Regions from separate parts of the Ruegeria sp. CDSB136 genome, predicted to be linked through region 1. Evidence: riboswitches for the same ligand, from Rfam matches in the RefSeq annotation. Region 1 holds a riboswitch; each other region holds the start of a gene.
What was found. A riboswitch is a leader RNA that binds a small molecule or an ion and turns the genes downstream of it on or off. The one in region 1 is predicted to bind cobalamin.
Positions count from the first base shown of each region.

Region 2: another riboswitch for cobalamin. It lies ahead of AC2FIR_RS03255 (hypothetical protein); the one in region 1 lies ahead of AC2FIR_RS15785 (DUF4198 domain-containing protein).
Region 3: another riboswitch for cobalamin. It lies ahead of AC2FIR_RS08280 (DUF1636 family protein); the one in region 1 lies ahead of AC2FIR_RS15785 (DUF4198 domain-containing protein).
Region 4: another riboswitch for cobalamin. It lies ahead of AC2FIR_RS16325 (DUF1636 family protein); the one in region 1 lies ahead of AC2FIR_RS15785 (DUF4198 domain-containing protein).

Region 1 covers NZ_JBXWOP010000014.1:126,528-132,302, reverse strand. The annotation lists gene AC2FIR_RS15810 (AraC family transcriptional regulator) at 1-174, shown strand, start outside; gene AC2FIR_RS15805 (energy-coupling factor ABC transporter ATP-binding protein) at 220-876, opposite strand; gene cbiQ (cobalt ECF transporter T component CbiQ) at 873-1,655, opposite strand; gene AC2FIR_RS15795 (NikL family nickel/cobalt ECF transporter subunit) at 1,655-2,236, opposite strand; gene cbiM (cobalt transporter CbiM) at 2,233-2,844, opposite strand; gene AC2FIR_RS15785 (DUF4198 domain-containing protein) at 2,851-3,636, opposite strand; cobalamin riboswitch at 3,766-3,965, opposite strand; gene AC2FIR_RS15780 (LacI family DNA-binding transcriptional regulator) at 4,323-5,348, shown strand; gene AC2FIR_RS15775 (winged helix-turn-helix domain-containing protein) at 5,353-5,775, shown strand, end outside.
Region 2 covers NZ_JBXWOP010000002.1:169,968-175,742, forward strand. The annotation lists gene AC2FIR_RS03245 (DNA polymerase III subunit gamma/tau) at 1-1,600, opposite strand, end outside; gene AC2FIR_RS03250 (protein-tyrosine phosphatase family protein) at 1,771-2,274, shown strand; gene AC2FIR_RS03255 (hypothetical protein) at 2,276-2,683, opposite strand; cobalamin riboswitch at 2,771-2,991, opposite strand; gene AC2FIR_RS03260 (alpha/beta hydrolase family protein) at 3,157-4,065, shown strand; RNA gene ffs (signal recognition particle sRNA small type) at 4,065-4,163, opposite strand; gene AC2FIR_RS03270 (bifunctional 2',3'-cyclic-nucleotide 2'-phosphodiesterase/3'-nucleotidase) at 4,203-5,775, opposite strand, start outside.
Region 3 covers NZ_JBXWOP010000006.1:63,731-69,505, forward strand. The annotation lists gene AC2FIR_RS08265 (FecCD family ABC transporter permease) at 1-672, opposite strand, end outside; gene AC2FIR_RS08270 (ABC transporter substrate-binding protein) at 674-1,621, opposite strand; gene AC2FIR_RS08275 (ABC transporter ATP-binding protein) at 1,640-2,425, opposite strand; gene AC2FIR_RS08280 (DUF1636 family protein) at 2,422-2,778, opposite strand; cobalamin riboswitch at 2,880-3,082, opposite strand; gene AC2FIR_RS08285 (Mur ligase family protein) at 3,193-4,929, opposite strand; gene cphA (cyanophycin synthetase) at 4,945-5,775, opposite strand, start outside.
Region 4 covers NZ_JBXWOP010000015.1:74,620-80,394, reverse strand. The annotation lists gene AC2FIR_RS16340 (LysR family transcriptional regulator) at 1-460, opposite strand, end outside; gene AC2FIR_RS16335 (YybH family protein) at 705-1,211, shown strand; gene AC2FIR_RS16330 (hypothetical protein) at 1,383-1,718, opposite strand; cobalamin riboswitch at 2,204-2,411, shown strand; gene AC2FIR_RS16325 (DUF1636 family protein) at 2,506-2,886, shown strand; gene cobW (cobalamin biosynthesis protein CobW) at 2,883-3,938, shown strand; gene cobN (cobaltochelatase subunit CobN) at 3,942-5,775, shown strand, end outside.

The DNA.
Region 1 (5,775 bases):
AAGGATGCACTGCGCCGCGACATTGCCATCCGCGCGCTTCAGCAAAGTACGCTCAGTATTGAACAGATCGCCTTTGACACCGGGTTTTCGGCTCCGGCGAATTTTCACCGCGCCTTTCGAAAGTGGACCAGCCGGACCCCCGGGTCATACCGCGTGCACGCGCAGGCTCCCTGACGACGGCACTTCGTCGCGGACATTCGCATACCTCGTGCGAACAGATCATTCACTTGGGCTGATAATCCGCCCGTTTCGCAGTTCCAGCGTGTCTGGTGCCAGTGCTTCCCGAAACGATGGTGCGTGGCTGACCAGCAGAATTGCCTGCGGCAGGCCACATAGAATCTCTAGAAGTCGCGCTTCATTTTTGGCGTCAAGCGCATTGGTGGGCTCATCCAAAAGCAGCGCCTCGGGCTCCATCGCCAAAACGGTTGCAAGGGTCACAAGCCGCTTCTCTCCACCAGAGAGCTTGTGCGTAATGCGATCACGCAGGTTTAACAGATCCAGATCGGAAAGCACTCTGTCGACTATGGCCAGCGCCTCGGACTTGCTGCGCCCGAGGTTGAGAGGACCAAATGCGATGTCTTCCGCCACTGTCGGACAAAACAGCTGATCATCAGGATCCTGAAAAACCAGCCCGACCTGACGGCGGACTTCGTGAAAATCCGCCTCGACGCGCCTTTCCTTTCCCAGGACGGTCACGCGCCCGGCGCTTGGCGTTTGCAGGCCAAGGGCAATACGAAACAGGGTGGATTTTCCCGCGCCATTCGGCCCCGCAATCGACAGGCGCTGCCCCGGTTCAAGTTGAAGTGAAGCGCCGTCCAGCACTGGTGGCTGGCCGAGATATGCAAAACAAATGTCTTCAAGCTTGAGGATCGTCATAGATAATCCAGGAACAGCAGGCCAAGGCAAACGGTGCACAGCATCGCGGCGAACATGTGATCGCGTCGGGTCATGTTAAAGTCCTGCAGCAACAAAAGACGCCCGGAAAACCCCCGGCATTTCATCGCCGCCAGAATCCGCTCTGACCGTTCAATCGCGCGCACCAGCATCATGCCGACCAGATACCCGAAGCTTCGGTAGGTGTGCCAGTTTGTGCCGGGGCGAAATCCGCGGATCTTCATCGCGCCGCGCAGGCGCAGGTATTCTTCCCGCAACACCTCGATGTAGCGGATGGTGAACATCAAAAGATGCACAAGCACCTCGGGGCAGCGCAGCTTGTGCAAAGCGTGTCCCAGGGTCACAGGTTCCATCGTTCCGACCAGAACCATCAGCGCAAGGATGACCGCGTTGGCCGTCAGTGCAATCTCGACAGCTTTCCAAAGGCCCTGCCAACTGGCCGGAAAGCCAAAAACCGTGAACATCGCGTCACCGGGCATTGAGAATGGCAGCAACACCAGCATGAAGATGATGAAACTGTCCATCATGGCCATACGCTTGAGGGTCCGGCCGACTGGCAAGCGTGACATCACCAGTAACCCAAGCGAGACGGACAAAGCGCCGATCAGCGCCGGAACACTATTGAGGGCAACCGTGACGATGGCAAAGATGCAGGCCAAAACGATGCGCATACGGGGATCGTAGTCTCCGATCATCCCGAAATGGGCGGCTCTGCCTGCCTCGGCCAGTGTTTTGGCCTGTGGTTCCAGCGCATGTGCCATCAGGTGGCCATCTTTTTGCGCGCGGCCAGATAAAAGCCGATGCCGAACAGACCAATGATATAACCAATACCACCCAAGATGTTCTGCAGATCATTGTGCTCGCGGTAGGCAGCGATCTCGCGCCGCAGTGGGCGGGTTTCGTCGCGCACCGCTTTGGCGATGGCGGCGCGTTCCTCATCCGAGAGCGAGGCCACAGTCACCGCTGCCGCGCCATCCGCAGATGCAACCGGCGTGGCTGTTTCAGAAAGCTCGGCTTCGACCCCCATGATTTCGGCCACTTCGTCGGCCGGCATGGCAACTTCGGCGACGTGCCCTGCACCCAGATCTGCCCTGAATGTATGAGTCACAGCTCTGGTCGGGCTGTAGAGAAAGAAACCGTCCGTATCGGTTACTGTGCGTCCCAGTTCAGAGCCGTCGGGGCCATAGACGATGACTTCCTGGTCTGCGGCCATATCGCCATTGGAAAACCCCAGCTCGCCTTCGATTGCGTCGCCTGCCGGAAAAACGCCCGCTATAACCTTGTGCGCAAGAGCCGGGAGCGGGGCGAGAGCAAGCGTACAAACAAGGATCAACTGTTTCATGTGGACGCAACCTTTACAAAAAGTTCCGGTTTGACCTTGCGGGCCAGAAGAACGGCAAAACCTGTCAGCACGGCCTCGATAGCCATGACGGGAATGTGGGCGAAAAAGACAAGCTTGGCAGCGGGCAGGAACTCATCGCCGGACAGCGCCAGCGAGACCGCGACAAAAGCCGTCGTGGCGGCGATCGAAAACGCGCCGCCGATGCCGCCCCAGATCGCCCCATGAACAGGTGAGCCACGTGCGATCAGGCGACCAAAGATCATCCAAGTCAACACCGCCGGAAGGGCGATATTCACCGTGTTGATCCCCAGCACGGTCAATCCGCCAAAACCGAAGAACACGGCTTGCAGCAGCAAGCCGACAAAAAGGGCCGGAAAGGCGGCCCAGCCGAGCAGAAGCCCGGCCAGACCGTTCAGAATCAAATGCACAGACGACGGGCCAATCGGCACATGGATCAGCGAGGCGACAAAAAAGCTGGCCGACAACACGCCCGCCGTGGGAATGCGATCCAGATCCAGCGATTTCAGGCCCAATGCGATCCCGCCAGCCGCGGCGACCGCACCGCCGATCACGACAGGGTTTGAAAGGGCTCCGTCGACGATGTGCATTCAGGCTTACTCCAGATCCCAGGCGCGGATCCAGATGACCGCATCCTGGCTCAGCTCTTTGCCTTCATGCTCGGTTTCCGGACCCACGCCCAAAGCGGCGAAGCCCCAGTACCCGGCTTTTGGCACACCAAAAGTGAAATATCCGTTGTCATCCGAAATCGCGACCAACGCGCCGCCCGGCAATGGGGACACGGTGGCGTCCTTCGCGCCGGTGCCGGTCATGTCCGGTGCTGCGGCGATGTACTCGATTTCGATTTCTGCGCCGGCGACGGGCTGTCCCTCGCTCAACACGCGACCGGTAAAGGTTGACCCGGCGATGATGTTGTAAGGCTTGTTCAGCGGCAGAATCTCGGTGGCCAGCCCCTGCGGCTGATCCCAGTCGGTCGGCAGTTCGTTTCGGTTGAGGTAAGCCTTGGTGATCTGCTGGATATAGATATCCTCGGATTCTTCGTAGTAAGGCGCAGGAACTGTAACCACCACATAGTCACCCGAGCGTTTAACCGGAACCGAGCCCAGGAACGCTTTGGCAATGTTGTCCGGTCCTTCAAAAGTGGTTTCTTCCAGCGTATCCATCAGATCGGTTTTTTCACCGTTGTGGATTACAAAGAATTCTTCCGGTCTTTCCAGGGTCATCACGTGACCAGCTTCAAACGGGTGCCAGAAAACCAGTTTGACCGGAACGTCACCGGGGCGTTCGATCATCGTGTCGTCGGTATATTCCAGCAGGAAATGGGCCTGCGCCAATGCAGGCATCGCCAAAGCAGCCGTTGCAGCCACCAGCAGTTTTTTCACAAATCGAGTCCTTCTCACGTCGCGCCTTCCCCGGCACAATTCTGCTTTGACGATGGGGAACGCGAAGCCATCTGCCTTGTCGGGCAAACAGATCCGGCGCACACCCCGTCGCCGATGATGAACGCCCCTTCCAAGGGCGCATGTTCGGCAGGTCTCCTGACTTGCGGGTCAAAGCGCTAAACTAACCTTCCCGGGATACCCCAGTGGCATTATCAGCCGCGCTCGCCGCCTACAGTTGCGGGGGCAGTTGCAGAGTTGGCGAAATGTGCCGCACTGCATTCCCTATTGCTTCCGAGGATGTCCCCGGAACCGAACATGGCGCGTTCATGCCAGAATATGTAAGACACGGTCAACAATTGATTGCGGCGTTGCATGGGCCATTTGCGAAATCAGAAATTGCATGTTCGCGCTTGCTACGCGGTTTGGTATGCGCCACCGCGAGTGTGTGTATTTTCCTAGATATCTTTCCGCGGTCAATAGTCGTCGGTTCAGTTCGCGGACTTGAGATTTTGGGCCTGAAACTGCGGGCGTTGACTCGCGTGTAAAATTGAACTCGCCGCAAATATGTAGGGTCGCTCCGATGCACAAAAGGTCCGACCCGTCCAGCGTCCGACGCAGAAGCAGAGTTGTTGTATTTGTCGCCGTGTTCACGCTACCATCGGGCAAAACAACAGTGCAGGTGCCTCGTGACCACAGAAACAAAACGCCCGCTTACCCTTCGCGATGTCTCGGAAGCGTCGGGGGTATCCGAAATGACGGTCAGCAGGGTCCTGCGCAATCGGGGTGATGTATCGGATGCGACCCGAACACGGGTTCTGGCCGCCGCAAAAGAGCTGGGTTACGTGCCCAACAAAATTGCGGGTGCGCTGGCATCCAGCCGGGTCAATCTGGTCGCTGTCATCATCCCGTCACTGTCCAACATGGTCTTCCCCGAGGTCCTGACCGGCATCAATCAGGTGCTGGAAGACACCGAATTGCAGCCAGTGGTCGGCGTGACCGATTATTTGCCGGAAAAAGAGGAAAAAGTCCTTTACGAGATGCTCTCGTGGCGGCCTTCGGGCGTGATCATCGCGGGTCTGGAGCACACGGAAGCGGCCCGGGCGATGCTGGATTCCGCGGGCATTCCGGTGGTCGAAATCATGGATACCGACGGCAAACCCGTGGATGCGATGGTCGGCATTTCGCACCGCCGTGCCGGCCGCGAAATGGCGCAGGCCATTCTGAAGGCCGGATACCAGCATATCGGCTTCATGGGGACCAAGATGCCTTTGGACCACCGCGCGCGCAAACGTTTCGAAGGCTTTACCGAAGTTCTGGGCAAACACGGGATCGAGATCGAGGATCGCGAGTTCTATTCCGGCGGCTCAGCACTGGCCAAGGGGCGCGAGATGACGCAGGCGATGCTGGAACGGTCGCCGGAACTGGATTTTCTGTATTATTCCAATGATATGATCGGCGCTGGCGGACTGTTGTACCTGCTGGATCAGGGGATAGACATCCCTGGTCAAATCGGGCTGGCGGGGTTCAACAATGTCGAACTGCTGCAAGGTCTGCCCCGCAAACTGGCAACCATGGATGCCTGCCGGCTGGAAATTGGCCGTCAGGCCGCAGGGATCATCGCCGCACAGCTAGCCGACCCGGAAGCCGAGATTGAAACCCGCGTAACCCTGACGCCAAAAATCAGCTACGGCGACACACTGAAGCGGCGTTAGAGTCTTGGCACTGCCGAAACTGGACAACCGGACAGCCCGTGCGGTGTTCATGGATCGTCACTTGCTGTCCGAAACCCCGTCGGGCAGCGCAAAGGGCGCGGATCTTCTGGACCTGATCCGACGGCTTGGTTTTGTTCAGTTGGACAGTATCAACACCGTGGCCCGCGCCCATGACATGATCCTGTTTTCGCGCAGGTCCACCTATCGCAGCACACATCTGAAGCGCCTGTATGAACGGGACAGGGCGCTGTTCGAGCATTGGACACATGACGCCGCCGTTATTCCGATGGAGTTCTACCGGCATTGGCACCTGCGCTTTCAGCGCGACGCCGATTTGTTGAAAGCCCGCTGGAAGAATTGGCGGCGGGATGGATTTGAACAACAGTTCGCCTCGGTTCTGCTGCACATCCGCGATCACGGTCCGGTA
Region 2 (5,775 bases), on a different contig from region 1:
TTAGCGCGAGATCGGCCGCGTCGCGGACCTCGGCGATCGTGGCGGCTTCGCCGTCTGCCACAATGGATACCGCCCACCGATTGCCTGTCCATCGCTGCAGCGCCGAACCCAGCCGTTGGGCAAGGTCTGTCGGGGCATGATCGGTCGGCGTAAATTCGATCCGGCCCGGTGAGTAGGACATCAGCCGCACACCGTTTTCGACCTCGACCAGCAGCTTTACGTCCCGATTTGTCCGGATCAGTTCGACCACATGTTCGAAGGTCGGATAGCGCGCCAGAGCGGTTTGGACGTCCTGTGCCAGGGCCGCAGTCGGCGCGCCGGCAGGGCCATTCGGAGCGGAAACGTAGGAAGACCTTGCCGATGCCTGAGGTTGTACCGGGGCGTGCGAGGGTACGGCCATGCCGCCACCGGGGCCTCCGTTCGGCGTGGGTGGAGGTGCGTCCTGCAAACGTTTGATCAGTTCTTCCGGGCTTGGCAGGTCGGCCACATGGGTCAACCGAATGACGGCCATTTCCGCTGCCATCATGGCGTTTGGCGCAGCTGAGACCTCTTCGAGCGCTTTCAGCAGCATTTGCCACATGCGGGTCAGGACACGCATCGGCAGGGCTTCGGCCATTTGCTGTCCGCGTGCGCGTTCGTCGGGCGAAACGGTCGGGTCCTCGGCGGCGTCTGGCGTGATTTTGACCACGGACACCCAATGGGTGATTTCGGCCAGATCGCGCAGCACGGCAAGCGGGTCGGCGCCCTCGGCGTACTGAGCGCTTAGCTCTGTCAGCGCCCCCGCCGCGTCGCCCCGCAGGATCATGTCCATCAGGTCCAGGACGCGGCCCCGGTCCGCCAGACCCAACATCGCCCGGACCTGATCGGCACTGGTTTCACCGGCCCCGTGCGAGATCGCCTGATCCAGCAGCGAAGTTGCATCACGCGCCGAACCTTCGGCCGCTCGGGTGATCAGCGCCAGCGCGTCTTCTGCGATCTGGGCGCCCTCGGCGGCGGCGATCTTGTTCAGAAGACCGATCATGTCCTCGGGTTCGATTCTGCGCAGGTCGAAGCGTTGGCAGCGCGACAGGACCGTAACCGGAACCTTGCGGATTTCGGTAGTCGCGAAGATGAACTTCACATGCTCGGGCGGTTCCTCAAGTGTCTTGAGCAGCGCGTTGAACGCGCTGGTCGAGAGCATGTGAACCTCGTCGATGATATAGATCTTGTAGCGCGCGCTGGCAGCACGATAGCGGACGCTGTCTATGATTTCGCGAATATCGTTCACGCCGGTGCGGCTGGCGGCGTCCATCTCCATCACGTCGACATGGCGGCCTTCCATGATCGCCACGCAATGTTCGCATTGGCCGCAGGGTTCGGTCGTCGGTTTGCCGTCGCCATCGGGGCCGATGCAGTTCATGCCCTTGGCGATGATCCGCGCCGTTGTCGTTTTGCCGGTGCCGCGGATGCCGGTCATGATGAAGGCCTGCGCGATCCGGTCTGCCTCGAACGCGTTTTTTAGGGTGCGCACCATGGCATCCTGACCAACCAGGTCGGCAAAGGTTTCCGGGCGGTATTTGCGGGCAAGAACCTGATAAGCGGGGCTGGGCGTGTCGGTCATTTCTGCTCTGTCGGATTCGTATCAGAAGTGCAGCGTAGAGTGCGCCGCCGCCTGCGTCCACAGCCGGTTCGCGAAATTCATTTGGGAATGCTTCGGGATGCGCGTAAAAATGAAGGCGAAAGCATTTTTGACCGGATTCTTGTGCGTAACGATTAAGGAGGGCGCGTTGCATGTCTCAGATGATTATTCATGCGCTGCAGGTCGGAGGAGGTACTCTGGCCCTGACATCAATGCCGGGGCGTGGGGGTAAATATGCCCAGGACCTGAATGCGATTTCCGACTGGAAGCCCGGTCTTGTCATTTCAATGACGACCGAAGTCGAGATGCTGCAGGACGGCGCGCGTGACTTCGGAACCGACATTCAGGCGCGCGCCTGCCGCTGGGTCCATCTGCCGGTCGAAGATTTCGGTGCGCCCCCCGACGCCGTGACTGCGCGCTGGCCCGATGTAAGCGCGGCCGTCCGCCATGCTCTGTCAGGGGGCGGGCGCATTCTGGTGCATTGCCGGGGCGGCTGTGGCCGGTCCGGAATGGTGGTGTTGCGCCTGATGGTCGAATGCGGCGAGCAACCGGGTGCAGCCCTGAAACGGTTGAGGGCGGTGCGGCCCTGTGCGGTTGAAACAGATGCACAACTGGCATGGGCCACGCAATTGATTCCGGCCAGCGCGGACCCGTAGGTCAGGCCGACAAATGTCCGGCCTGGGCCGCTACTTGGCGACCTGCCAGGGCCGAAGCTTCAAGCATGGCGCAGGGCGGGTCCGACAGAATTGCGGACGGCAGCGCACGGAACTCTGCGCAGAACATCATGTCTGCATAATCCTCCAACCTGTCGCCCGGAGTTTCCTCATTCGTTCCGCAAAACACCCGGATTTTGTCTGGCCGCGCGTGGAACCGGGCCATGCACCCTTCGGGGCAATGGGCAAGCTCGCTGCTGCCTTCAATGGCGAATTGCGGGGTTGCGGCCGGGCCGGCGCTTGCCACGGCGCGCGTCAGAGCCCGCGCCATTTGCGCCAGTGCCGGACAGGGTTTGCCGGTGCGCTGGCACACAGTGGCAGAAAATTCGTGTGTCCTTGTCTTCCAGATCATAATGCGCCCTCCGCGCGCGGCGCGGGGCAAGGATCAGGTGTGACGGGGCTATGCCATCAGGACCTGCCCGGACACCCCGCCCGAGTTTCGGTTTCAGTATCGATGGCAGGTCTCCTGACTTGCGGGTCATCGCTTTGCCGACCTTCCCAGCCCTTCGGCCAGTGGTGTTTCGGCATTGCTCACCGCTTACAGTTGCGGGGGCAGTCTCGGCCTTGGTTCCTTCCGGCAATGCCAGACAGAACCGCACCGTGTTCCCTTTTCATCCCGGCCCCGGAAAGGGCGCGGAAACCATCGCCTCATCGCTAGCGGTTGCCGGGTCCCCGAGTCAAGCGCATAGCGCGGGCCGAGGCATTTGGTCCGATGCGTGGTCGGGAAAGCGGACGTTTGGTCATGTTTGCACCGGGTTGACTTGAGCGGGCGACTGGCCTGACAGATAGGTGAACTGAACTGTTCAGTTGAGAGCGGAGCATGAGATGTTGGACATACAGGAACGGGTCTTGACCGAAGACATACGATTTCCCGCCGGGACGGCGATGCTGTCGGGTCGCCTGTACCTGCCTGTTGCAGCGCCTGATATCGTAGTTGTTCTGAACAGCGCGACCGGCGTTCCCCAGGACTATTATCAGCATTTTGCCCGGTGGCTGGCGGAAGAGCAGGGCATTGCCTGCCTCACCTATGATTACCGCGATTTCGGAAAATCGTTATCGGGGCGCCTGAAGGATTCGCGTGTCACCATGTCCGATTGGGCGCTGGTCGATATTCCCGCGGCCCGGGCCGAGATGCGGCGGCGATTCCCAAGTGCGCGGCAGTGGACCATTGGTCATTCGCTGGGGGGTATGCTTGGGCCATTGCAATCGGATGTGGATCAGGTCGACCGGATGATTTGTGTGTGTTCAGGCCTGGTTACGTTGTCGGATCATCCGTGGCCCTACAGGGGGCTGGCCGGAATCTTCTGGTACGGTCATGCGCCTTTTGCAGTTCATATGCTGGGGTATCTGCCCGGCAAGGCCATTGGGTTTGGCTCGGACCTGCCGTCAAAGGTCTACTGGCAATGGCGAAAATGGTGCACCTCGCCGAACAGCTATTTGCCTGAAATTGGCCAAAGCCTGCCCGCAGCGACCTGGCCGCGGGCCGGTGGTCCGGTTGACCTGTTTGCGATTTCGGACGACCAGATGGTGCCTGAAAATGCGGTCTGGAGGCTGGCCGAGCTATACGGCCCGGACGCCAACCGTCATGTGCTTGAACCAAAGGATTTCGGGCTGAAATCCATTGGCCACATTGGTGTTTTTGCGCGCAAAAACAAAGCGGTCTGGCCGAGGCTGATCGAGTCTGCGGAGCAGCAAGTCCGTTCCGACCGGAAAGATGTGACGATTGCGGGATGAAGTGAGAGGTTGGACATCGACCCAAGCGGGGCTCGTTGTGGCTGCTTCCTTCCGGACCTGACCAGGTTGGCGAGGCGCTCGCCCGCGCCAACCTCTCAATCGTCGATATAGGGAAGTTGCGCCAGGAAGACAACCCGTCAGAGTGACAGTCTGATCCGCAGAAAGCCTTCCGGGTCATGCCCCAGCACATGCGGATCGTATGCGTCCAGTTCGGAAAGATGCGCCCTTGCTCCCGGCCCGGTTTTCAGAATCGAAGCGTGCCCGGGAAGCCGGACAAGGCTGAAGGGGAAGGGCGCAGATTGCATCGGGTCGCCCGGTAATCCCCCCGAAAGATAGTCGCGCAGGACGTGCCTGATGGGTAAGGCCGGCAGATTGATCTGCCGGGCCTGATGCGCAACAGGGAAGTGTCCGCCGCCGCTGGCCCGGTAACTGTTCAGGGCCACAACGAATTTCTGGGTGGGTTCAACAGGGATTCCACCGCAGCAAATCTCGCGGACACGGTTTGCAGCGGGATCGACCAGCATTCCGTGAGAATCAAAACGCGCCGGCTGGGAAAGATCGATCCGATAGGTCAGGCCGAACAGCACATCGAAGTTATGCCCGGCCCGTGTTTCATCGGTCAGAGTGCGGACAGCTCCTTCATCCACCTGATTGAAAATGCCCGCCGACATTTCAAGCCAGTCACGGACCATGTCGCCGGTGACAAGCGCGGCGCGCAGTTCATTCGGGAAAGAATGAAGATCCGAAACATTGCGCAACCGAACCTTTCCGGGCGGTACTTCCGTGTAGGAGCGCGGTCCCGCGCGGCCTCCGAACTTGCAGGGCGAAACAGCGGACAACAGTGGAAGCCCCCGCAGGTCTTCGTCCAGATGGAGGTTCAATGCCGCTGCCTGGGCGCTGGCGACCAGCGCGAGGCCCCGATCTGGTGCGCAAAAGCTGAAATAGCTGTGCAGGCTTTGACCGGTGTGGCCCACGGGTCTTGAGGCCAGCGCACGGATTTCTTCGTGGCCGTAACTGAACAGATGCTGCATTCCGGGGTCTTCGGATACCGCTCCGTTCCCGTGCCGGGAGAGAACAGGCGGCAGCTTAACCTGCTGCCCGACAACCTTCCATCGCCCGGCAGAGGTTTTCTGCACATGCAGGTCAATGATGCCAAGATGCGTCCCGGCGACGCCAGGCATGACAACCGGTTTGCCATGTACATGCCCCCGGGTTGCGTCCGTATGATCCAGCCCTTCGTGATCCTTGCCGGGAAGTGTGAGATGCGTATGGCCTGCAACAATGGCGTCGATCCCGTCGATCGCGGCCAGCGGTATGACGGCGTTCTCCATTCCGCGCGCGGGTTCCGAAGGTCCAAGGCCCGAATGCGCCAGGGCGACAATCACATCGCTGCCGTCCGTGCGCAGGGCCTCGACCGTCTTTTGCGCGGCCTCCAGAATATCTTCGAACACGACCACATCCTGTACCCGGTGCGCATTCCATTGCGCCGTTTGCGGCGGCAGGATCGACAAAAGACCCAGACGAAACGGTGTTTCGACGCCGTCAACCAGAAGAGAGCGTTTTAGTATAGCGCGGTCATTCCATTTGGCCCCGGTGGTCAATTGCCGGGCATTGCTGCAAATCACCGGGCACGGTGCGCCGTCCAGAACGCGATTCAGCGTTTGCAGGCCAAAGTCGAAATCATGGTTGCCCAGTCCGATTGCGTCATAG
Region 3 (5,775 bases), on a different contig from region 1:
GGTCAGCAGCGCGTCGAGCCAGCGGCTGCGGTAGAGAGAAAAGCTCAGGATCAGAAGCAGGCCTGCGCAGACCAGCGGAAACGTCTCCCAGCGGGCCAGGCCCAGACCGCCCAGCATCCAGAAAATCACGGAATGCGCGGCGCGGCTGTCGCCTGCAAAAATCAGGTAGTTGGTGATGGCCGAGAACAGGAACGAAACCGCAAGCCCGGCCAGGATCAGTTTTTCGGGCGCGCTTGTGCGTAAACCGTGAACCAGCGCCAGCACGATGCCCGACGCCACAAGCCCGCCGCAGAACGCGGCCAACGGCAGGGTCCAAAAGCCCAGCACGTCGCCGGTCACGGTGATCACGAACACGGCGCCGGCCGCCGCACCCGAGGACAGGCCGAACAGGAAAGGATCAGCAAGATCGTTGCGGGTTGTGGTTTGCAGGACGACGCCGACGATGCCCAACCCGGCGCCGATTACGGCCGCGAACAGGGCGCGCGGCAGGCGCAAATCAAACACGATCCGGTGCAACGGCGACATTTCCCCGTCACTCAGACCTGTTCCCAGCAAGACAGCGGTGAACGTGTCGGAAACCGGAATGGATGTGGTGCCGTAGATGGTTGAGATCAGCAAAAGGGCGGCCAGAACGACCGCCCCCAGCAGAAGTGTCAGGCCAAGTCGACCCATATCAGTTGAGATCCGGATGCATGGCCTGCGCCATTTTCAGGATCGCCTCGATATTTGCCGGTCCGGGGGTAAGTTCCTCGTACCGCAGGCCAATCCAGGCCTCGTTCTTGACGGCATCGGTCTGGGACATCACCGGATGCTCCTGCAGAAATTTGAAGGTATCCTCGGCGCCGTTGCCGGTCTGGTAATCCAGCAGCACCAGAAATTCGGGGTTGGCGGCCGCCACCGTTTCCCACGAGGTGCGGCCCCAGCTTGTATCCATGTCATGGGTCACGTTTTCACCGCCCGCTGCGGAAATCATCGCATCGGGAATGGCAAACTTGCCCGCGGTGAAGGGCGCATCAGCCGGACCATCCAACAGGAAAACGCGCGGTTTGGGCAGATCGGCTGTCCGGGTTTCGATCTCGGTCAGTTCTTCTTTCCAACCATCAACCAGTTCCTTCGCCTTGTCTTCGACCTGCATGACCTGGCCCAGGCGCAGAACGTCATCAAACAGCAGGTTCATGCTGGCTTCGGGGCGGTCCTTGTCCAGATGCACGCAGCTTTCGGACAGGATCAAGGTCTTGATGCCAAAGGGTTCCAGCGTGTCAGGGGTCACGTCTCCGCCCGGCTTCATCCCGTAATACCAGCCCGCGAAGAACATATCGGGTTCGGCGGCCACAAGGTTCTCGACCGTTGGGTATTTGGGCGCAAGCTCGGGAATGTCGCCGCGCAGCGTATCGAATTCCGGGCTGGTCTTGTACCATCCGGTGATGCCGGTCAGCCCGACGATCTTGTCCTGCAGACCCAGCGCAAAGGCCATGTCGGTCATGTTCATATCGTGCACGACAATCCGCTCGGGCGCAGTTTCAAAAACCAGCGGCTTGCCGCAATTGTCGACGGCAATTTCTTGCGCCGACGCACCGCCTGCCAGGGCTGTGGTCAGGACCACCGACCAGATCTGTTTCATTCAAAGATGCTCCTAGGGTTAGTTTGAGACCGAGGTTTTTCGGATATCCAGCGCCGGAATCACGCGGCCCTCATGGTGAAAGTACAGGTAGTCGACGCCAAAGGTTTCCCGAACCTGGTCCGAGGTCAGCACATCGGCCACGGGACCAAAGCCCGTGAGCCGCGCGGATTTCATCATGGCCACATGGGTGGCGAATTCGGGGATCATGACGAGGTCGTGGACGATCATAACCACCGTGATGCCCAACTCGGCAACCAGCGACAGCATCCGCCCCTTGGCGTCGGGGTCCAGATGGTTTGTCGGTTCGTCCAGAAACAAAAGCGAAGGGTTCTGTGCCAGAGCGCGCGCAATATGCGCACGTTGACGTTCACCCCCGGAAAGTACGCCCATTCGTTTGTCCGCCAGATCACTCAGACCTGTCAGGTTCAAAACCCTGTCCAGTTCGGCGGCGTGGCCCTCTTTCGACCGATCAGCCCGGATCGGGATTTGCCCCAAGGCCACATATTCCCGCAAAGACAGTCTGCTATCCGGCAGTTCGTGCTGACTGACAACAGCGATCATTCGGGCGCGCTCGTTGGCGGGCATGTGTTTCAGGCTGCGCCCATTGATCAAAACGTCGCCCAGCACCAGTTCGGCCGTGCCGCACAACAGGTTCAGAAGCGTCGTCTTCCCGGCCCCGTTCGGCCCGGCAATTGCAAGGATTGCGCCTTCTTCCAGTTCAAAAGACGCCGCTTGCAGCAGAACATCACCATTCAGCGCATAGTATTCGACGTCACGCACGGCAAGAAATGCAGAGGTCGTCATGAAGGCTCCTCCAAAATCATTCGGGGCAAACGGGAAAGGGTTTTGTCAAAAAGCGCGCTCGGCCTGTCGGACGCGCATGTCCATCCATCGGCACTGTTCTGATATTGCAACGCGAATTCGGCCAAGGCCGCGATGTCATGCGGGGTCCGGATGTCACCGAACAGGTATTGGGCTTTGCCGGCGGCCTGAAACCCAACAGTTGTCGGCTGCGCACACCCGGCCATGCAATCGACCGTGCGAATGGCAAACCCGGAAGGTAGCGCATCTGACAAAGAAGAGCGTATTTTGTCCGCAGACAAATCACCGTTGCATGTCGAACAGATCAGAAGAATATGATCAGTGGCGTCTGACATGGTCCGCTCCACTTGTTGCCAAGCGCGGACAGAAGGTGCTGATCATGTAAACACGTGACTGACGTGCCATCTAAGCCTCCTTCCAGGGCGCCCCGCCCTGGGTTGGTTGAACACTGATGGCAGGTCTCCTGACTCGCGGGTCCTTGCTTGGCCTTCCTTCCCGGCCTATTCGGCCAGTGGGTGTTTGGCGTCGCTCACCGCTTACAGTTGCGGGGGCAGTTACGGACTTGGCCTTCAGGGCCGCACCGTATTCCCTTTTCATCCCTCGGGTCTTCCTTCGGGAACCATCTACTAGCTAAGTGCCTCAGACCCGGGCATGCGTCAATACAGAATTATTGGCAGGACAATCGGATCGGCTGGGCAGGGCGGTGTTCGAATTTCACCGCCCGAGGCTCTCGGATTCAGCGTAGGGGTTCAGTTTTCCAGCAGTTTTAAGACTTGCTCGCGCTCGGACAGGACCAGCAACAGGGCGAGATCGCCCGGTTCGATCTGATCCAGTATTGTCCTGCTCGCCTCGGTCGGGGAAGGCGCGCTCAGGATCTGCTCATCCCGAAGACCCTTGTCCATTGCCGCCTGCTTAATCAGCTTTGGAATCTCACCAAGGTTGCGTCCCCGCAGATAGCCCTCAAGCTCGGCAGCGACGACCACATCCGGCTGGAACCGCAAGGCCGTTTGCGTGACATCGATGATGTCCTGATCGGACCGGTCCCCGGCATGGCTTAGCAGTATGAAGCGGCGCTTTGCCGGAAGTCCGGACAAAGCCTCGCACACCGCTGCGACCGAATGTGGGTTATGCGCAAAATCGACAAAGACACGGGCGCCGTTATGTGAAAACTCGTTGCACCGGCCAGGATTATCTTTGGCGTCTGGCTTGAACCCGGACAATCCGGCGCGAATGGCCTGCATCGGGATATCGAGTGCGCGGGCCAGACACAGCGCAGTCATTGCGTTGAGAATATTGTACCTGGCAGCCCCGCCCATGGCGAGCGGCACATCGTGAACCGAAATCACCGGTTGTTCCGAGAAGCCATCGAAGAACACAATCATCTCGTCCCGCAGGAAGGCACAACAATGTCCTTGCTCGCGGGATTGTTGGATCAGTGCGTTTTTCTGGTCCAGCGAGAACCACCAGATCCTGCAGGACGTGTTCAGTGCCTCATCCCGGACATACGCGTCATCCGCGTTCAGGGCCAGAACGCCATCTTTCTTAAGGGTGCGGTGCACGGCGAACTTGGCATGCGCCAACTCCGGAACCGTGTTGACGCCATACTGACCCAGATGATCATTGGCGACATTTGTGACAGCCGCAGCCGAGGCGGCATGGGTTGGAAGACCCCGGCGCAGGATTCCACCACGGGCAACCTCCAGACAGGCGACTTCAAGCCGCCGGTCGCGCAGCAGCATGCGCGCTCCGCCGGGGCCGGAATAATCACCACGGTCGAGGATGTCGTCGCCGACGCGGACAAACTCGGTCGAGGTCAGCCCGGCAACCTTGCCCGCCGCCCGGGCGATCGCCTCAAGCAGCCGGGTCGTTGTGGTCTTGCCATTGGTTCCGGTGATGAAGGCGACGGGGATGTTATGCAAGGCGTCCCACTCGACTTCATCAGGCGCAGGCAGAGCGTTCCAGGCCCAGATCTGGCTTCCGACCCCGTGGCCGATCGAAATCTTGTCGTCGTCACACAGGATATCGACGCCCCGCGCCGAGGCCGCCTGGATCAGGGCGATCAGGGCCGGATTTGCCTCTTTGGCCATGACGTCGCGGACGTCGGCGATCATCTTGTCGAAATCGCCGGTTGTTTCCCCGACCAGCGCCGCGGCACAGAAATGCCATGCGGTCTGGACCGCAAAGATCGCTGAATATAGCTGATCCATCGGCGCTGAAATCGCAAGGTTCACGCCGCCGGTGAATACCCGATATGTCAGCTTTTCTTGGTGCCAGCCGAGCGCATCCAGCACGCGACGTGCATGATGCTGCCACAGCTCAATGACACGCGAAGACTGCTCCTGGCCAAAAAAGACGTCCATGATTGCGCCCGGGTGATCCCAGAGCAACCCGGGCCCGGTCAGCCGGCGCGCATCGTCTACCCGAAACGCGTCACTGGTCGCGCTGGGGATGGTCAGCGCGGTCTCAAGCTCTTCAATTCTGTCCATTCCGGTGCCCTCGGCTCAATCCGCGTCTTCGCTGATTTCGCGGGCCAGACGCACGCCGCGCTCGTCCCGGATCAGGGCCTGATCGCTGTCGAACATGTCCTCGAAAGAGGTCTCAACAGGGGCAGGCTTGCCGATTGCTTCAGCTTCAGGTGCGTCTCCATCCGAATTGAAGTAGATGATCTGTTTCCAGCAGCGGGTGGTGTCGTCGCCGAATATCACCAGCAGATCGCCGGGAGCTGCCATTTCAAGACCCGCCGTCACCGCTTCGACCTCATCAGGGATGATTGTGATCGCCTCATCCGGCGTGCCGCCTGCAATCAACGCCTGCCGCAGCATCTGAGGAATTTCGTCATGCCCGCGTCCGCGACGGCGGTCGTCAGCCTTGCAGATGAAGTGGTCAAAATGACCGGCCAGCGCCGCGCCCGCGTCCTCGACGTCCTCGTCACGACGGTCACCGGGCATCGATACGACGCACAGCCTGCGGCCCTTGATCTCTAGCTGGTCGGCCAGCGCCGCCATTGCCTTCAGGGCGGCGGGGTTGTGGCCATAATCCAGGATTACCTTGAACGGATGTTCGTCATAAACGTTCATCCGCCCCGGTGCCTGGAAATAGCTGGTGTCAAAGGTCCGCAGCCCGTGGCGGATGTTGTCCAGATCAACGCCAAAACTATAGGCCATGGCGGCAGCAAACATGGCGTTCTGCACGTTGAAGATCGCCTTGCCTTCCAGTGTCGCCGGGATCAGGTGCGACCAGAGCACGGGGATATGCAGGCCATTGTCGTAGATGGTCAGCATGTCACCGTTCATGCCTTTTTCCAGCACGATGGCCTTGCCGCCTTCCTTGAT
Region 4 (5,775 bases), on a different contig from region 1:
GCGGGCCTCCGCGTATCGCAATGTCAAAGGCTTCGAGATCGACGTCCCACGAATTTCCTTCCGCAGCGAAGGACACCTGGATGCCGGGGTGTTCCGCCCAGAAGCCGCCAAGACGTGGCATGATGACCGCGTCGACAAATCGGACAGTCGTAGACACACTCACACCGCGAGCGGCCTCCTGAGCCGTCACATCATCAATGCCTTTTGCGATCTGTTCGAATGCGTCGTTGAGTGTGCTGGCCAGCGTCCAACCGGCCTCGGTTAAAGCAAGTCCGCGGCCCTCTCGGCGCACAAGTGGAATCCCTAGATCAGCCTCAAGCTTTCGCACCTGTTGCGCAATTGCGGCAGTGGTTACGTTCAGTGAACGTGCCGCGGCAGAATAGCCGCCTAAACGGCCGGTCGCCTCGAACGCCCTGAGGGTCGTAAGCGGCGGCAACTTATGCCAGTCAATAAGATTCATTCAGTAGACATACTTAATGATTGCTGTTTTTTCCTGCCTCGCAAGGTACACCAAATGTGACTATTGTCGAGAAATACACCTGATGCGAATTGAACAATCAGTGGTGTAGCTATCTAAAACTGCGATTGCCCTAAAAGCCTGTCGGATTGCGTTGCAATGCGATCGTCCTGCAATGCGTTTTGCGTTGACAGGCGGGTTTGAACAACCGGCAAGGTCCAATCGCCACAAATGCTTGGAGGCCGATATGACTATCAGGATGACAATGCTTTTTACTGGAATAGGGTTGGCTATCGCGGCACCGGCGCTGCCCGACACCAAAGCCGAGACTCCGCAAGCCGCACACACTGCGTATCTTGCAGCGATCAACTCGAACAAACTGGATCAATTCCTTGAGACGGTCACTGATGACGTGGTGTTCATCGCACCCGGCGCGCCTGTCATGAAAGGCAAAGCCAAGGTCGGGCCTTGGGTGCGCGGGTATTTCGACGCCGTTCACACCCGTTGGAAAAAGCAATCAGTGGAGTTTGTTGTGGCAGCGAGCTGGGCGTTTGAGCGTTATGAGTTTACCGCCACCGATGTTCCGCGTGACTCGGGTCCTGCCACTGTTTCCACCGGCCATGGCATCAATATCTACCATCTTGAAGATGACGGAACATGGCGGGTGGCGCGGGATATCTGGTCCAACGCGAATAACTTCAGCGCTGGTAGATCAATCGCGCCGGCGTGTTCGGGGCGTGCCGAACCTTGCTGATCAAAAGATTTGATTGGTTGGCACGCCGCCCAAATGGCTTGGACACATACCGGATCGGCCGCTTTTAACCGGGTTCCATCCACGGCCAACTACATTGGCCTCCGGACGGAACCAGGCAAGTACTTTTCTCGGCAACCGAAAGGCCCAACCCGCAGACCGGGCATTAGCGAATTACTGGGCCACAACTTCCTTGCAGCTGCCTTTGCCCCATCCGGATTTGCTGCCCGAAGCCGAATAGTCAAACGTGCCAGTCTTGAGATTCACGTTGTAATTCAGGGTAAAGCCGTCACCGATATACAGGTAAGTCAGGGTGTCGAGGCCGGGATACACCTCAGCCTTATTGTCGATATCACCAATGGTAATATGCCCTTTGTTCTGGCCCTCGTATTTGACCAGCGTGGCCGCCATTTCCGGATATTTTGCATCCGCCGCTTCACACTCGAACACCCGGTCTTCCGCAACTGCAGCGACGGGTAAGTACACAAGAAAAGCTGCTAACTTTTTCATTTTTTGTTTCCTGGCATATTCTGTTCGCCGACGCCCGCTAAGGGCAGTTTGAGGCATAATTTTGCAAAAAATCTGGCTACTCTGTGCACAGCAAGACGGCCATCAGATTTGATCTCGAAGCGGTCGTTTTTGCCGGGTCTTGCGCGAATACTGAAATGGAGTATCCCGAGCCGGTCGGAACGGCGGTTACTTAATCAACGAAACCCCAATCCCTCAGTTTAGCGATGCCCGAAATGACAGGCGGTTGGTCGCCGCAACGTCCACACGCGGCCTGCCCCAGTGGTTCTGAAGCCGAATCCGCCCCGCCCGTCCGGTTCCCGCCGACCCCTTCCAAAATCAGCGAACATCACACGGAACACCTCAATCACGCAGGTTTTCGGGCGCCGTGAACGCCCGGCGATGCCGCTGAGTGACCACCTCAGGTCGCTTTTTCCTTCCGGCGGCGAAACCGCGCATCCTTAAGCTTGACAAGTCCCCCGCCTGTGCCGCATGTCCGACCCGTTGGTGTCCATCCCTGGATGGATGAAAAGGGAATGCGTCAGCGGTTTTTCCGTCAAACGCAGCCGCCCCCGCGACCGTGACCGGAGAGGGTGCCCATAGCCACTGGCCGAAAGGCCGGGAAGGCGGGACATCTGCCAGAGCAAGTCTCTGACATCCGCAAGCCGGGAGACCTGCCAGCACCCGAAGAAGAAACCGGGCGGGGTGTTCCGGTGTCGGGTCCATGTGCAGACGCGTGGCCCGCATGAAACCCCGTCCCCCGCGAAGAGGATTTGGGGGGATGAGAGACATGACCGAGACCGCACCAGTCGAGTTGCTGGTCTGTACCACGTGCCGCCGTGGACTGCCCGTCGAGGATGATGAAAAACGCCCCGGCACATTGCTGCACAAAGCGCTGCAACAGGCCGACCTGCCCGAAGGCATCACGCTGAAACCCGTCGAATGCCTGTCGAACTGCGATCAGGGCTGCTCGATCGTGCTGCGCGGTGGACCGGGTCGCTGGACCTTTGTCTATGAGAACCTGAACGAAGCCGAACACGTTGACGCCATTGTCGACGGTGCGACCAAATATCTGGCGACCGAGGACGGCTTGGTCAAATGGCGTGAGCGCCCCGAACATTTCCGCAAAAACTGCGCCTCCCGCATTCCCCCGATTGGAGCCCTGAAATGAGCACTCTTGAGAAATTACCCGTCACTGTGATCACCGGCTTTCTGGGCTCGGGGAAGACAACGCTGGTCAAGCACCTGATGCAGAACCCGCAGGGCAAACGTCTGGCGGTCGTGGTCAATGAATTCGGCGACGTGGGCGTCGATGGCGATATTCTGAAATCCTGCGCCATTCCCGATTGTCCGGCAGAGAACATCATGGAACTGGCAAACGGCTGCATCTGCTGCACCGTGGCCGATGATTTCATTCCGACCATCGAAGCGCTGATGGCGCTGGACCCGCGCCCCGATCACATTCTGATCGAAACCTCCGGCCTCGCCCTGCCCAAGCCGCTGCTGAAAGCCTTTGACTGGCCCGATATCCGCTCAAAAATCACTGTGGATGGCGTGATCGCTCTGGCCGATGCCGAGGCGGTCGCGGCAGGTCGCTTCGCTCCGAATGTCGAGGCGGTGGATGCCCAGCGCCTGGCCGATGACTCGATCGACCACGAAACGCCTCTTTCCGAGGTGTTCGAGGATCAGATATCCTGCGCCGATATCATCCTGCTGACCAAGCCCGATCTGGCCGGGCCAGAGGGTGTTGCCAAAGCCAAAGAGATCATCGCAGCCGAGGCCCCGCGCCCGCTGCCCGTCGTAGAGGTTGCCGAAGGCGTCGTAGACGTCCGCGTCGTGCTCGGTCTGGAAGCCGCAGCCGAGGATGACATGGACGCGCGTCCGTCGCATCACGACGGTCACCACGACCACGAACATGACGATTTCGAAAGCATCATCGTCGAACTGCCGGAGCAAAGTGACCCACTCGATCTGGTTGCCAAGATCGAACGTCTGGCCAGGGAACTGAACATCCTGCGCGTCAAGGGGTATGCGGCAGTTGCCGGCAAACCGATGCGTCTGCTGGTTCAGGCTGTCGGTGCCCGGGTGCGTCATCAGTACGACCGCCCCTGGGAACCCGGCGAGGAGCGCCGCTCGCGTCTTGTGGTCATTGCCGAGCACGACGACATCAAAGAGGCCGAAATCCGGGATATCCTCGTGGGTGTGACCGAGGCCGCCGAGTAAGCCATGCACGTCGTCTTCCGCGAAAGCCACGGGCTTGAAGAAACCGAGACCCCGACCGATCTGGGCCAGAGCCCGGCGGATCTGGTGATGTTGTCCTTTTCGGACAGCGATCTCGGTGCTTTCGCGGCAGGCTGGCATCGCGGCGGTGGGCCGGAAGGGCGAATGCCGACGATGCGGTTGGCCAATCTGACGGCGCTGAAACACCCTCTGTCCGTTGACACATATGTGGAACAAACGCTTGACGGCGCAAAAGGTATCCTGATCCGCCTGATTGGTGGGGTACCTTACTGGTCATACGGGCTGCAGCAGGTTCTTGCGCTGGCGCAGGCCAAAGGCATCGCGCTGGCGGTTCTGCCCGCCGACGGGCGTGTGGATACCCGGCTGGACGACTATTCTACCCTGCCCGTCTCGACCCTACGGCGGCTGGCACATTTGTGCGACACTGGCGGCGAGGTCGCGGCGCAGGCGGCTTTGGCGCAGATGGCCTTGGCGGCAGGTCTCTATGCCGGGCCGGTGATGGGGGCCAAAACCCTTCCCGAATGCGGTGTTTGGTGCCCTGACCGCGGCGTAATCCAGATAGAAACCGCATTTACGAACGATGCGAAACGCATCATCGTCACTTTCTATCGCGCCTACCTGACCTCCGCCGACACCGGCCCGGTCGCCGCCCTGATCCACAGCCTGCGTGCGCGTGGGTTCGAGGCAATGGGCATGTTCGCCCCTTCCCTCAAGGCACCTGCTGCCGCCGACTGGATGCGCCAAAACACCGTTGCACTGGAACCTTCTGCGATCATCAATGCCACCTCCTTCTCGGGCAAAGGTGCGTCGGGAACCTCTCCGCTTGACGCGGCGGGTGTGCCGGTTTTCCAGGTCGCTCTGGCAACTTCACGCCGCAAAGCGTGGGCCGAGGCCGAACGCGGTCTTTCCCCCGCCGACCTTGCCATGCACGTCGTGCTGCCCGAAGTGGATGGGCGGATCTCGGCGGGCATCGCCTCATTCAAGGAACCGGGCAAACGCGATCCGCACCTGGAGTATTCCCGCTTTGCCCACCGCGCTGAACCTGAACGGATCGAAGCGATCATTGATCGTGTAACCGGCTGGCTGAATCTGAACGACCGACCCAAAGCGGAACAGGTGCCGGTTCTGGTTCTGTCCACCTACCCCGGCAAGGACTGGCAGATGGCCCATGCGGTGGGCCTTGATGCGCTGGCATCAGCCGAAGCGATGCTGTCAGATTTGCAATGCGCCGGGTATGACACAGCCCCTGCCGAACCGATCGCCGACACATTGCTGGACGCCCGGATTGCCTGGTCGCTCGAAGATTATCAGGCCGCGCTTGCACACTTGCCGGATCAACTGAATACGGACCTGCAAACAGTCTGGGGCAAGCCCGAGGATGATCCGACCTTTGTTGATGGCGCGTTCCATTTCACCGCGCTTCACCGGGGCAAGGCGCTGGTCGCGCTGCAACCCGAACGTGGCAAGCCTGAACTGCGCGATGACGACTATCACGACCTTTCGCGCACACCGCGTCACAGCTATGTCGCGTTTTACCTTTGGCTGCGCAAAAGCCTGCACGCCGACGCACTGATCCATATTGGCGCCCATGGCACTCTGGAATGGCTGCCGGGAAAATCCGTTGCCCTGTCCGCCGAGTGTTGGCCCGAGGCGCTGATCCGTGATTTGCCGGTGATCTACCCCTTCATTGTCAACGACCCAGGCGAAGCCGCACAGGCCAAGCGCCGGATCGGAGCCGTCACGCTGGGTCACATCCCGCCCCCGATGAAGGAGAGCGGCACGCCGGACAGAATGGTTCGGCTTGAATCGCTGCTGGACG